DNA from 2 places in the Pseudomonas sp. AC016 genome. Region 2 is predicted to be linked to the other one. Evidence: predicted binding sites of a transcription regulator. Region 2 holds the regulator's gene; the other holds the start of a gene.
The links. Region 2 encodes FliA, which starts transcription of late flagellar genes. Its sites were predicted from a motif close to CTAAAGTTTNNNNNNNNNNNGCCGNTAA; they were not measured.
Positions count from the first base shown of each region.

Region 1 (6,224 bases), 2.6 Mb from region 2:
GGTAATCACCCCGCACACCGACGCGATCAGCATGCCGTGCCCGGCTTCCAGCGCAGTCATGCAGCCAATCAATGTGAAGGCCACCAGCCCGAGCGCATCGAGCACCAGAAACAGCGAGCGCAGATGCCGCATCAGCGGGGCGATAAAAATGGTCACCAGCGCCGCAATACTGGTCAGCACCAGGTATTCCGGGTGCTTGACCCAGGTCAGTGGGTAATGGCCGATCAGCACATCACGTACCGAACCGCCACCCAACGCCGTGACGCAGGCGATCAGCACCACGCCGAACCAGTCCATGCCGCGTCGCCCGGCAGACAGTGCGCCGGTCATGGCTTCAGCAGTGATCGCAATCAGGTAAAGCATCAGCAACATGGTGACGACTCGGCGACAAGGGCGCGCAGTTTAACCAGCGCCGTTGTGCGCCGAAAGGCTTATGCACTGAAAGAGTGCAGCGAACATGCATTCGCTGCACTGGCCTCACGTGTTACTTGATGAAGTGCTCGCGGTAAAAGCGCAGTTCGGCAATCGACTCGCGAATGTCGTCCAGCGCCAGGTGCGTACTGCCCTTCTGGAACTTGAGGTTCGGCGACCAGCGCGCGGCCAGTTCCTTGAGCGTGGAGACGTCAAGATTGCGGTAGTGAAAGTAGTGTTCCAGGGTCGGCATATGGCGATACAGGAAGCGACGGTCCTGGCAGATGCTGTTGCCACAGATCGGCGAACTGCGCTCAGGCACCCATTGCATGATGAAGGCCAGAGTCTGCGCCTCGGCATCCGCCATCGTCACCGTGCTTTCACGTACGCGCTGGGTCAGGCCCGAGCCGCCGTGCTGACGGGTATTCCACTCGTCCATTCGCGCCAGCGTCTCATCGCTCTGGTGAATCGCGAGCACCGGACCTTCTGCCAGGGTGTTCAGCTCACTATCGGTGATGATCGTGGCCATTTCGATGATGACATCGGTGTCAGGGTCCAGACCGGTCATTTCCAGGTCGATCCAGATAAGGTTCTGCTTGTTCTGCATATCACGACTCCTCAGCGTAGGCGCGCAGTTTAGCTTACCCGGCCGTGCTAGACTGCCGCCCGATTCAACGTACTGCCTATTCATCTGCTTCATCACATCGGAACACCCATGGCCAAACGCCAACTCAATCGTCGTCAGAACTGGCGCATCGAAAAGATTCAGGGCGAACGTGCTGCCCGCGCCGCGAAACGCGAGTCCGTCGCACTCGAAACGCTCGAAGGCGGTGACCTCGGCCCGGAACAGACCGGCCTGGTGATTGCCCACTTCGGCGTTCAGGTCGAAGTCGAGGCCCAGGAAGGCGATCAGATCGGCCAGGTGTTCCGCTGTCACTTGCGTGCCAACCTGCCCGCACTGGTGACCGGTGATCGCGTGGTCTGGCGCGCCGGCAATCAGGGCATCGGCGTTATCGTCGCCCAACTGCCCCGCACCACCGAACTGTGCCGTCCGGATTCACGCGGCCAGCTCAAGCCGGTGGCAGCCAATGTCGACCTGATCGTCATTGTCTTCGCCCCGATGCCCGAGCCGCACGCCAACCTGATCGACCGTTATCTGGTCGCCGCCGAGCATGCAGGGATTCATCCGCTGTTGCTGCTCAACAAGGCTGACCTGATCGACGAGCAGAACGCTCCTGCGCTCAACGCCTTGCTGGCGGTCTACCGCACACTGGGCTACCCAGTGCTGGAAGTGTCTGCGCATCACGGCGACGGCATGCAGCAGCTGCAGGCGCGCCTGGATGGCCATATCAGCGTGTTCGTGGGTCAGTCCGGCGTGGGCAAGTCCTCGCTGGTCAACAGCCTGCTACCTGAAGTCGGGACGCGTGTCGGCCCGCTGTCGGAGCTTTCCGGTCAGGGCACGCACACCACAACCACTGCGCGACTGTTCCACTTTCCGCGTGGCGGCGACCTCATCGACTCGCCGGGCATCCGTGAGTTCGGACTGGGGCATGTCAGCCGCGCCGACGTGGAGGCGGGCTTCATCGAGTTCAACGACTTGATCGGCACATGCCGTTTCCGCGACTGCAAGCACGACCGCGAACCGGGCTGCGCTCTGCTCAAGGCACTCGAAGACGGGCGCGTTCAGCAGCAACGCATGAACAGCTATCGCTCGATCATCGCCAGCCTGCCGGAAGACAGCTACTGATACCTGTCTGCGCCGACGTTCTGCCGAAAACAAGAATGCCGCGATGATCGCGGCATTTTTGTAGGTGTCAGGACTCAGTTCTGGGTTGGCTCGACCTTCAGCGTGCCCTGATCGAAGATGTTCAGCTTCTGCCGAATCTCATGGGGCTGGGCATAGGCCTGCGGGTCGACCGGCGCTGGTGCCGTCGAAGCGCCAGGCACTGCACCTGGAGCTGCCGGAGCAGCAGGCGCCTGCGGCGCGCCACCGGAGTTTTGAGCACCTTCAATACGCTCCTGAGCCTTTTTGGTCAGCACAACGATATCGATACGGCGGTTCACGGGGTTGGTAGGGTTTTCACGATCATAAAGCGCCGATGAGGCATAACCGACCACGCGTGCCACCTGCGGATCCGGATAACTGCCTGCAACCAGAGCACGGCGCGCAGCGTTGGCCCGGTTGGCCGACAGTTCCCAGTTGCCGAATCCACCATTGCCTACGAACGGCGTGGCATCGGTATGACCGCTGATGCTGATCTTGTTGGGCACACTTTTGATGGTGTCAGCCATCGCCAGCAGAATGTCCTCGAAGTAAGGCTTCAAGCGCGCACTGCCGGAATCGAACATCGGCCGGTTGTCAGCATCCATGATCTGGATGCGCAGACCGTCCTGCGTGATCTCGAACAGAATCTGGTCCTTGAACTTCTGCAGTTGCGGGTTCTCTTCGACCTTGTTCTGCAATTCCTGCAGAAGCATTTCGAGACGTTCCTGCTCGACCTCTTCAGCCTTGGATTCCGAGGTGTCGGACTCTATCGGCACCGTATCCGGCGAAGGCGTGGTCTTCACTTCAGGGTTGAGCGTCTGGTTGGGCGACATTTCCGGCGAGCCGCCCAGGTCGATCACGTAGGGCGAACCACTGTCTGAGAACCCGACCGGGTCCTTGAAGTAACCGGCCACGGCAATCAACTGCTCGGGCGTGGCGGACGACATCAGCCACAGCACCAGAAAGAACGCCATCATTGCCGTCGCGAAGTCGGCAAAGGCGATTTTCCAGGCCCCGCCGTGATGCCCCCCACCGAAGCGCTTGACGCGCTTGATGATTATCGGCTGATTATTTTCCATGGCTTAGCGACCGCGAACCGCTTGTTCCAGCTCACTGAAGCTGGGGCGATGCAGCGGGTATAGAACCTTGCGACCGAACTCGACGGCCAGCGAAGGCGGCATGCCGGAGGCCGAGGCTACCAGAGAAGCCTTGATGCATTCGTAGACGTTCATTTCTTCCTTGGCATCGTGAGCCAGGGAAGTGGCCAGAGGACCGAAGAAACCATAAGCCGCGAGAATACCGAAGAAGGTACCCACCAGCGCCGCACCTACGTGCATGCCGATGGCCGCCTTGTCGCCCGACCCCAGGGACGCCATGGTCACTACGATACCCAGTACCGCTGCGACGATACCGAAACCGGGCATGCCGTCGGCAATACCGGTGATGGCGTGCGACGGATGCTCGAGCTCTTCCTTCATGCTCAGCAGTTCCATGTCGAACAGGCCTTCCAGCTCGTGGGGAGCCATGTTGCCCGAGGACATGATGCGCAGGTAATCGCAGATGTACGCTGTCATGCGCTCATCTTTCAATACACCCGGATATTTGGCGAAGATGGGGCTTGCGGCCGGTTCTTCGATATCCCCTTCAATCGCCATCATGCCTTCGCGACGGCTCTTGTTGAGGATCTCGTAAACCAGCCCCAGCACCTCAAGGTAATAGGCGTGGGTGAAGCGTGTGCCGAACATCTTCAGCGACTTCTTGAACACGTGCATGGTCATGTGGCCGGGGTTGGCCTGCAGAAATGCACCCAGCGCAGCACCGCCGATGATCAACACCTCGTAGGGCTGAAACAGGGCCATGATCTTGCCGTGAGACAGGACGTATCCGCCGAGGACACTCGCGAAAACGACAATGATGCCGATAATTTTAGCCATAGGAGAAAATACTTTACTGAGTCGGGTTCAGGGACAGTCCGGAAGTTCTTGAAACTCTTCTTCTCCTTATCGGCCTAACTGGGCCAGACTATAGGCAGTTCTTGCTAAAAAACCAGTTCCGCCCGGAATCGCGGGATCGAAAAAGGCTGTTACGCCCCAGAACGCTGGCAGCCTCCCAGCTCGAAAATCAGCTGCACAGGGCATCGAATGTCGACAACGCATGTTCCACATCCGCCGGTTCCAAAGACGCTTGAATCCTGGGTCAGACTGCTCGACGGCGTCGATCTGCCCGTGCCTGCAGCCAACCACGACCGGGTTCGTGCAGCACTCAATGACAGCCGCCGCTCGTTGCGTGAAATTGCGGAAATGATGCAGGAAAGTCCTGCGCTGGTACTCAGCGTAATGCGTGAGGCCAACCACCACACGCATGGCATCACTGAACAGGCCGAAAGCCTGGAAATCGCGATCAACCGGCTGGGGCTGGCGCGTACTGAAGTGCTGCTGGGTCGTTTGCCGGCCAAGCCGCCCGAAGAAATTCCGGCGGCATTCCGTCAGTTGATCCTGATCAGTCAGCACGCCACGCAGCAGGCCAACGGGCTGTTCGCCAGCCGTCTGGCGCGACTGTGGCAGGACATTCATCTGGGCAGCCTGTTGTTTCTGGCACCGCTCTGGCCTATGGCGCTTGCCTATCCAAAGCTGCTTGAGGAACTGGAGCTGCGGGTCATTCACAAAGGCCATTCCAGCATTGCCGTCGAGAAGGAACTGTTCGGCGTCAACCTGCTGGAACTGGCGCTGGCGCTGGCCGAATTCTGGCGCCTGCCGGTCTGGGTGACCCGTGGCTATAAACTGCTGCTCAACGAGCGGCGTGATCTGGTCAAGGTGCTGCGGATCGCGCGCGAAGATCAGGATCCGCTGTTGCAACAGCAGCTGATGGATGCCGACCCCAGCCTGCGTCGCTGGCTCAATCAGCCCGCCAATACCGTACTGCTGGGCAACGGACTGGCGCTGGCTGCGCAGCACGCATGGAACAGTCCGCACTGCCTGCGCTGGGAGCGACTCACCAGCCTGTACCTGCAGCAGCCTCTGGATGACGTGCAGCAGCAGGCCCACCAGAATGCGGCCAGCAGCGCACGCCATCACAGCGAAAAGGATCTGTGGCATCCGGCCGAATCGCTGATCTGGCCGTGGGATGCGCGCCGCGTAAGGCGAGACAACGAACCAGCGCCGCCGCCCTCGGCCGACGCCCTGCTGCTCTGGCGCAAGCAATGCGCCGAACTGCTGCAGGAACCGACGCCGTTTATCAATGCCATGCACTTGACCACGTCTGCACGCGAAGCGCTTGTCGCCTGCGGGATGCAAAGGGTCATGCTGCTGATGATGGACAAGACCGGAACAGCGCTACGCGTGCATCAGTCTGCAGGACTGCCGCCCGAGGCTGCAGCGATGCAGCTTTTCGTGAAGGAAAGCACCGTGCTGCAGCGGCTTCTGACCCAGCCGACACAGTTGCGCATGACACCTGCCAACATCGCCCAGTTTTCTGCCCTGCTGCCTGCACCGCTCAAGTCGCTGTTCAGCGGTCAGCACTGGCTGATTCGCTCCCTGAGCAGCAACGGCAAAGTCATGATGCTGGTGGTCGCTGATCAGGGCGGCGGTGCACTGTCGGAAATTTCCGTTCAGGCATTCGGAAAAACCGCGCAATGCATTGAACGCGCGCTGGGCATCTTTAGTCATCGCAAAGCCTGAGGCCTGGCGTACAATTCGCATCTTTCTTTTCATCGGAGGCTGCAAATGTCCGTATTCGCTGGCTTACCGTTGGTCATCGAGCCCAACGATCTGCTTGAGCGCCTTGATGCCCCGGAACTGATTCTGGTGGATCTGACCAGCAGCGCTCGCTACGACGCAGGGCATATCCCTGGCGCTCGCTTCGTTGATCCCAAGCGCACTCAACTCGGCCAGCCACCTGCGCCCGGCCTGCTGCCCGCGCACTCCGATCTGGAAAAGCTGTTCGGCGAACTGGGCCACAACCCCGATGCCGTCTATGTTGTCTATGACGACGAAGGCGGCGGTTGGGCCGGACGCTTCATCTGGTTGCTGGACGTGATCGACCATCATCG
Region 1 covers NZ_CEEDCC010000001.1:3,914,552-3,920,775, reverse strand. Annotated here, with positions in the region: gene AC0IXS_RS17625 (trimeric intracellular cation channel family protein) at 1-372, opposite strand, end outside; gene orn (oligoribonuclease) at 485-1,018, opposite strand; gene rsgA (small ribosomal subunit biogenesis GTPase RsgA) at 1,127-2,158, shown strand; gene motB (flagellar motor protein MotB) at 2,233-3,255, opposite strand; gene motA (flagellar motor stator protein MotA) at 3,259-4,110, opposite strand; gene AC0IXS_RS17600 (HDOD domain-containing protein) at 4,318-5,853, shown strand; gene rhdA (thiosulfate sulfurtransferase) at 5,899-6,224, shown strand, end outside.
Region 1: a site for FliA is predicted at 4,177-4,204, ahead of motA (flagellar motor stator protein MotA). Genes of this name have one in related genera too.

Region 2 (6,224 bases):
ACGCCTATCGATATCATCGGTCTGGAAGTGGGCTATCGCCTGATTCCGCTGGTGGATCGCAATCAGGGTGGTCAGTTGCTGGCGCGTATCAAGGGCGTGCGCAAGAAGCTCTCTCAGGAGCTTGGCTTCCTGATGCCGACCGTCCACATCCGCGACAACCTCGATCTGGCGCCCAGCGCCTATCGTCTGACGCTGATGGGCGTGATTCTGGCCGAGGCCGAGATCTATCCCGATCGTGAACTGGCGATCAACCCCGGTCAGGTGTTCGGCACGCTGAACGGCATCACCGCCAGAGATCCGGCATTCGGCCTGGAAGCGGTGTGGATCGAAATCAGCCAGCGCAGTCAGGCTCAGTCTCTCGGCTACACGGTAGTGGATGCCAGCACGGTAGTGGCTACTCACCTCAACCAGATCCTGTACAAGCACTCGCATGAACTGATCGGCCATGAAGAGGTCCAGCAATTGATGCAATTGCTGGCCAAAAGCTCGCCGAAGCTGGCTGAGGAGCTGGTTCCGGGTGTGCTGTCGCTGTCGTCGTTGCTCAACGTGCTGCAGGCGCTCCTGGCCGAGCACGTACCGGTACGCGACATCCGCAGCATCGCAGAAGCCATCGCCAACAACGCCGGGAAGAGTCAAGATACCGCCGCGCTGGTGGCGGCGGTCCGCGTCGGTCTGAGCCGCGCAATCGTGCAAAGCATTGTAGGCGTTGAGCCGGAGCTGCCTGTTATCACTCTGGAACCAAGGTTGGAACAGATATTGCTCAATAGTTTGCAGAAGGCTGGTCAGGGTCAGGAAGAAGGCGTTCTGCTTGAACCGAGCATGGCTGAAAAGCTCCAGCGTTCGTTGATCGAGGCGGCCCAGCGTCAGGAAATGCAAGGGTTGCCGGTAATCCTTCTGGTAGCGGGTCCGATCCGGGCCATGCTGTCACGATTTGGACGACTGGCTGTACCGAGCATGCATGTTCTGGCGTATCAGGAAATTCCTGACAACAAGCAAGTAACCATCGTAGCGACTGTCGGGCCCAACGGCTGAGGTAGTGAGTCATGCAAGTTAAGCGATTTTTCGCCGCCGATATGCGTCAAGCCATGAAGCTGGTTCGCGATGAGCTGGGCGCTGAGGCGGCCATCATTGGCAACCGCCGCATCGCCGGTGGCGTCGAGTTGACCGCCGCTCTGGATTACAAGCTGTCTGCGCTGGCGCCACGCGTTCCCAACATGGAACTCGAAGACGAGCTGCGCAAGACCCAGTCGCGCATCGTCTCCGCCCAGGCTGAACTGAACAACCGCAGCGACAGCGATGCCTCGGTCAATCTTCAGTTGTTTTCCGGCAAGTCGATCAGCGCGACCGACACCCACATCGAACCGACACTCGAAGAGCCGCCACGTCCGTTTGCCTACGCACCGGCTCCCGCAGCCGAGCCAGCAGGCGGTCAACGTGCTTTCGAATCGATGCGGTCCGAATTGAACGGCCTGCGCGAGCTGCTGGAAGTCCAGCTTGGCTCCCTGGCCTGGACCCAGTTGCAGGGCAGCCGTCCGCAACAGGCCAACCTGTGGCGTCGTCTGCAACGCGTCGGCCTGTCCGGCCCGCTGTCGCGTGACCTGCTGTCGATGATTCCGGATATCGACGAGCCTCGTCAGGCCTGGCGCATGCTGTTGGCCCATCTGGCGCGCATGATTGCTGTGCCGGATGTCGAGCCACTGGAAGAGGGCGGTGTGATTGCCATGGTCGGTCCTGCCGGCATGGGTAAAACCACCACGCTGGCCAAGCTGGCCGCCCGTTATGTGCTGAAATACGGCGCGCAGAACATTGCGCTGGTCAGCATGGACAGTTTCCGCATCGGTGCCCAGGAGCAGCTCAAGACACTGGGCCGCATCCTCAACGTGCCGGTGACTCACGTCGATCCCGGTCAGTCGCTGGGACAGGCCCTCGAGCCTCTGCTGCGCAAGCGTGTGGTTCTCATTGATACCGCCGGGCTGCAAGCCAGTGATCCTGCGTTGCGCATGCAACTGGAAAGCCTGGCGGGTCGTGGCATCAAGTCGCGTAACTACCTGGTACTGGCCACAACCAGCCAGAAGCAGGTATTGACGGCGGCTTATCACAGTTACAAGCGTTGTGGCCTGGCCGGATGCATTTTGACCAAGCTGGATGAAACCGCCAGCCTGGGCGAAGTTCTGAGCCTGGCAATCAGTCACGAATTGCCGGTGGCCTACCTCACGGACGGACCACGGATTCCTGACGATTTGCACATCCCGCGTCGCCACCAGTTGGTGAGCCGCGCGGTCAGCGTGCAAATGCAGGACGAGCCTAGCGAAGAAGCGATGGCTGATATGTTTGCCGACCTCTATCACTCACCTGGCAAAAGGGTAGGTTAAGTGATGGAGACTATTGGAATGTCCCTGCATCGATGGTCTGCCAGGCATTGTTCGTTCGCGAACGTGCAGCCCCCAATGTGGCTTCGGTCTACGCAAGACAAGGTAAAGAAATAACATGGGCAGCATGCATCCCGTACAGGTTATTGCGGTGACTGGCGGCAAAGGTGGCGTCGGTAAGACTAACGTGTCAGTGAACCTCTCACTGGCCCTGGCTGAGCTCGGTCGACGCGTCATGCTTCTTGACGCCGATCTGGGTCTGGCCAATGTCGATGTCCTGCTGGGGCTGACACCCAAACGCACGCTCGCCGATGTCATAGAAGGCCGTTGCGAGTTGCGCGACGTGCTTCTCCAGGGGCCGGGCGGCGTGCGCATCGTGCCTGCCGCTTCCGGCACCCAGAGCATGGTTCATCTGTCGCCTGCCCAGCATGCCGGTCTGATCCAGGCGTTCAGCGAGATTGGCGACAATCTCGATGTACTGGTGATCGACACGGCCGCCGGCATTGGTGAATCGGTGGTCAGCTTCGTACGCGCCGCGCAGGAAGTCCTGCTGGTGGTCTGCGACGAGCCGACGTCCATCACCGATGCCTACGCACTGATCAAGTTGCTCAACCGCGACTACGGCATGAATCGTTTCCGGGTGCTGGCCAACATGGCCCAGAGCCCTCAGGAAGGCCGCAATCTGTTCGCCAAGCTGACCAAGGTCACGGACCGCTTTCTGGATGTTGCGCTGCAGTATGTCGGGGCTGTGCCCTACGACGAATGCGTGCGCAAGGCTGTACAGAAACAGCGTGCCGTCTACGAAGCCTTCCCGCGCTCCAAATGCGCGCTGGCATTCAAGGCCATTGCCCAGAAGGTCGACACCTGGCCGTTGCCGGCCAACCCACGGGGTCACCTTGAATTCTTCGTCGAACGACTCGTTCACCAGACCAGTGCGGGGCCTGTCCAATGACAGCGAGCGGCTACCAGATGTACAGCAAGGCTTCCCGGAATTCGCAGTACGAGCTGATCGAGCGTTATGCGCCTCTGGTCAAACGTATCGCCTATCACCTGCTGGCTCGCCTGCCAGCCAGTGTGCAGGTCGAGGACCTGATTCAGGCCGGCATGATCGGTCTGCTCGAAGTCTCTACCAAATACGATTCCACCAAGGGTGCGAGTTTCGAGACCTATGCGGGTATCCGCATTCGTGGCGCCATGCTCGACGAGGTGCGCAAGGGTGACTGGGCGCCTCGCTCGGTCCACCGCAATACGCGCATGGTGAGCGACGCAATTCGCGCAATTGAAGCGAAAACCGGACGTGACGCTAAAGATCACGAGGTTGCTGCCGAACTCCAGTTGAGTCTCGATGATTATTACGGGATTTTGAATGACACCTTGGGCAGCCGCCTCTTCAGTTTCGACGACCTGCTTCAGGACGGCGACCATGAAGGGCTGCACGAGGACGGTGCCAGCGGTTCGCTTGAACCGTCACGGGACCTGGAAGACGAGCGCTTCCAGGCAGCCCTGGCCGATGCGATTGCCAATTTGCCGGAGCGTGAGCGTCTGGTCTTGGCGCTGTACTACGACGAAGAGCTGAACCTCAAGGAAATCGGAGAGGTCCTGGGGGTCAGCGAATCGCGGGTCAGTCAGTTACACAGCCAGTGCGCAGCTCGTTTGCGGGGGCGTTTGGGGGAGTGGCGAGCGCGTTGACAGTCAATGTGCGGCCTGGTCCGCACATTGGCTTCATGCCGGCTGTGCAGAGCGTTACGTGGTAACAGGATAGACAAGGCAGGAGCCTGTCGGGCGGTGCCTCGATGGGCTGTTCGTTCAGGTCTGTACCTGTCGTTTTGCCAAGCCCGTCGTCGTTTCGTACAGCCGGGGGTGTGCTGTGCCAGTATTGAGTGAACAGCGTGTTCAGGTGCTGAACGCGTTAAAGACTGCTTGGAGGTCGAATTGGACAAGAACATGAAAATCCTCATCGTTGATGACTTCTCAACGATGAGGCGGATCATCAAGAACCTGTTGCGTGATCTGGGGTTCACCAACACATCGGAAGCGGACGACGGTCTGACCGCGCTGCCGATGCTGCAGAGCGGCGCCTTTGACTTTCTGGTGACGGACTGGAACATGCCTGGCATGTCCGGTATCGATCTGCTGCGCCAGGTCCGTCAGGACGAGCGCCTCAAGAGCCTGCCCGTGCTGATGGTCACTGCCGAAGCCAAGCGTGAGCAGATCATTGAAGCTGCACAGGCCGGGGTGAACGGTTACGTGGTCAAGCCATTCACGGCTCAAGCGCTGAAAGAGAAGATCGAAAAGATCTTTGAACGCGTCAATAGCTGATGCATGCCGCGAGGGCGCTATGGATAACAATGATTCGATGGCCGACTTTGAGTCGACCCTGAAAAGACACGCGCAGGAACTCGTCACCAGCCTTGAAAAAGGTCGTTTCGGCGAAGCTGTGCAACTGATCCATGAGCTCAACCAGACACGCGACCGCGGCCTTTATCAGGAAGTGGGCAAGCTGACTCGTGAGCTGCACAGTGCAATCGTCAACTTCCAGATCGATCCGCACATGCCTCAGGCCGAGGAGGTATCGCAGATCACGGATGCCACCGAACGTCTGGGTTACGTCGTGCGGCTGACCGAAAATGCGGCCAACCGCACCATGGATCTGGTCGAGGAGAGCACGCCGGTCATGAACGGTCTGAGCGCCGACGCGAAGGCGTTGAGTGAAGACTGGGGGCGCTTCATGCGCCGCGAAATCGGTGCCGAGGAATTTCGCGATCTCGCCAAGCGGGTCGATGGTTTTCTGACGCGTACCGAGAAGGAAACTCACGAGGTTTCCGCGCACCTCAATGACATTCTGCTCGCCCAGGATTACCAGGACCTCACCGGTCAGGTGATCAAGCGTGTCACGCAGTTGGTCACTGAAGTGGAAGGCAATTTGCTCAAACTGGTGCTCATGGCCAGCCATGTCGATCGCTTCGCAGGCATCGAACATGACGAAGAATCCATCCTTGCAGAAAAAGATCCTAAAAAACATCTCGCCAAGGGTGAAGGTCCGCAGATTCATGCCGATAAACGTGAAGACGTCGTATCCGGACAGGATGATGTAGACGATCTGCTATCGAGCCTCGGCTTCTAGGTCTGTTGACGGTTAATTTTAGGGAGCACCCCCATGAGCTTCGGCGCCGATGAAGAAATCCTTCAGGATTTTCTGGTAGAGGCCGGCGAAATTCTGGAGCAGTTGTCAGAGCAATTGGTCGAGCTGGAAAGCCGACCGGATGATGCTGATCTGCTCAATGCAATTTTTCGCGGTTTTCACACTGTAAAAGGGGGCGCCGGCTTCCTCCAGCTCCATGAGCTGGTGGAGTGCTGCCATATCGCCGAAAACGTGTTCGACATCCTGCGCAAGGGTGAGCGGCGCGTTGATTCCGAGCTCATGGACGTGGTCCTGGAAGCACTGGACACCGTCAACAGCATGTTCGGCCAGGTGCGCGAACGTACTGACCTGACGCCTGCGACGCCGGAACTGCTGGCGGCGCTGTCGCGTCTGGCTGAACCACAATCCAATGATGCGGTTGCCGAGCCTGAACCTGTGGCCGAGGCAACTGAAGTGCCTGCTCCGGTTGCCGAGGCGGCTGGCGGCGACGATATCACCGACCACGAATTCGAACAGTTGCTCGATTCGCTGCACGGCTCCAAGCCGATTGCAGCACCTGCTGCGGCACCGGCCGCTCAGGCCTCGTCGAGCGACGAGATTACCGATCAGGAATTCGAATCCCTGCTCGATCAGTTGCACGGCAAGGGCAAGTTTGCCGCCGATGCCGCTCCAGCACCGGCCCCTGCGGCCAAGGCTGGCGGCAGCGCGCCGGC
Region 2 covers NZ_CEEDCC010000001.1:1,302,093-1,308,316, reverse strand. Annotated here, with positions in the region: gene flhA (flagellar biosynthesis protein FlhA) at 1-1,032, shown strand, start outside; gene flhF (flagellar biosynthesis protein FlhF) at 1,044-2,372, shown strand; gene fleN (flagellar synthesis regulator FleN) at 2,488-3,321, shown strand; gene fliA (RNA polymerase sigma factor FliA) at 3,318-4,058, shown strand; gene AC0IXS_RS05640 (chemotaxis response regulator CheY) at 4,314-4,688, shown strand; gene AC0IXS_RS05635 (protein phosphatase CheZ) at 4,708-5,493, shown strand; gene AC0IXS_RS05630 (chemotaxis protein CheA) at 5,527-6,224, shown strand, end outside.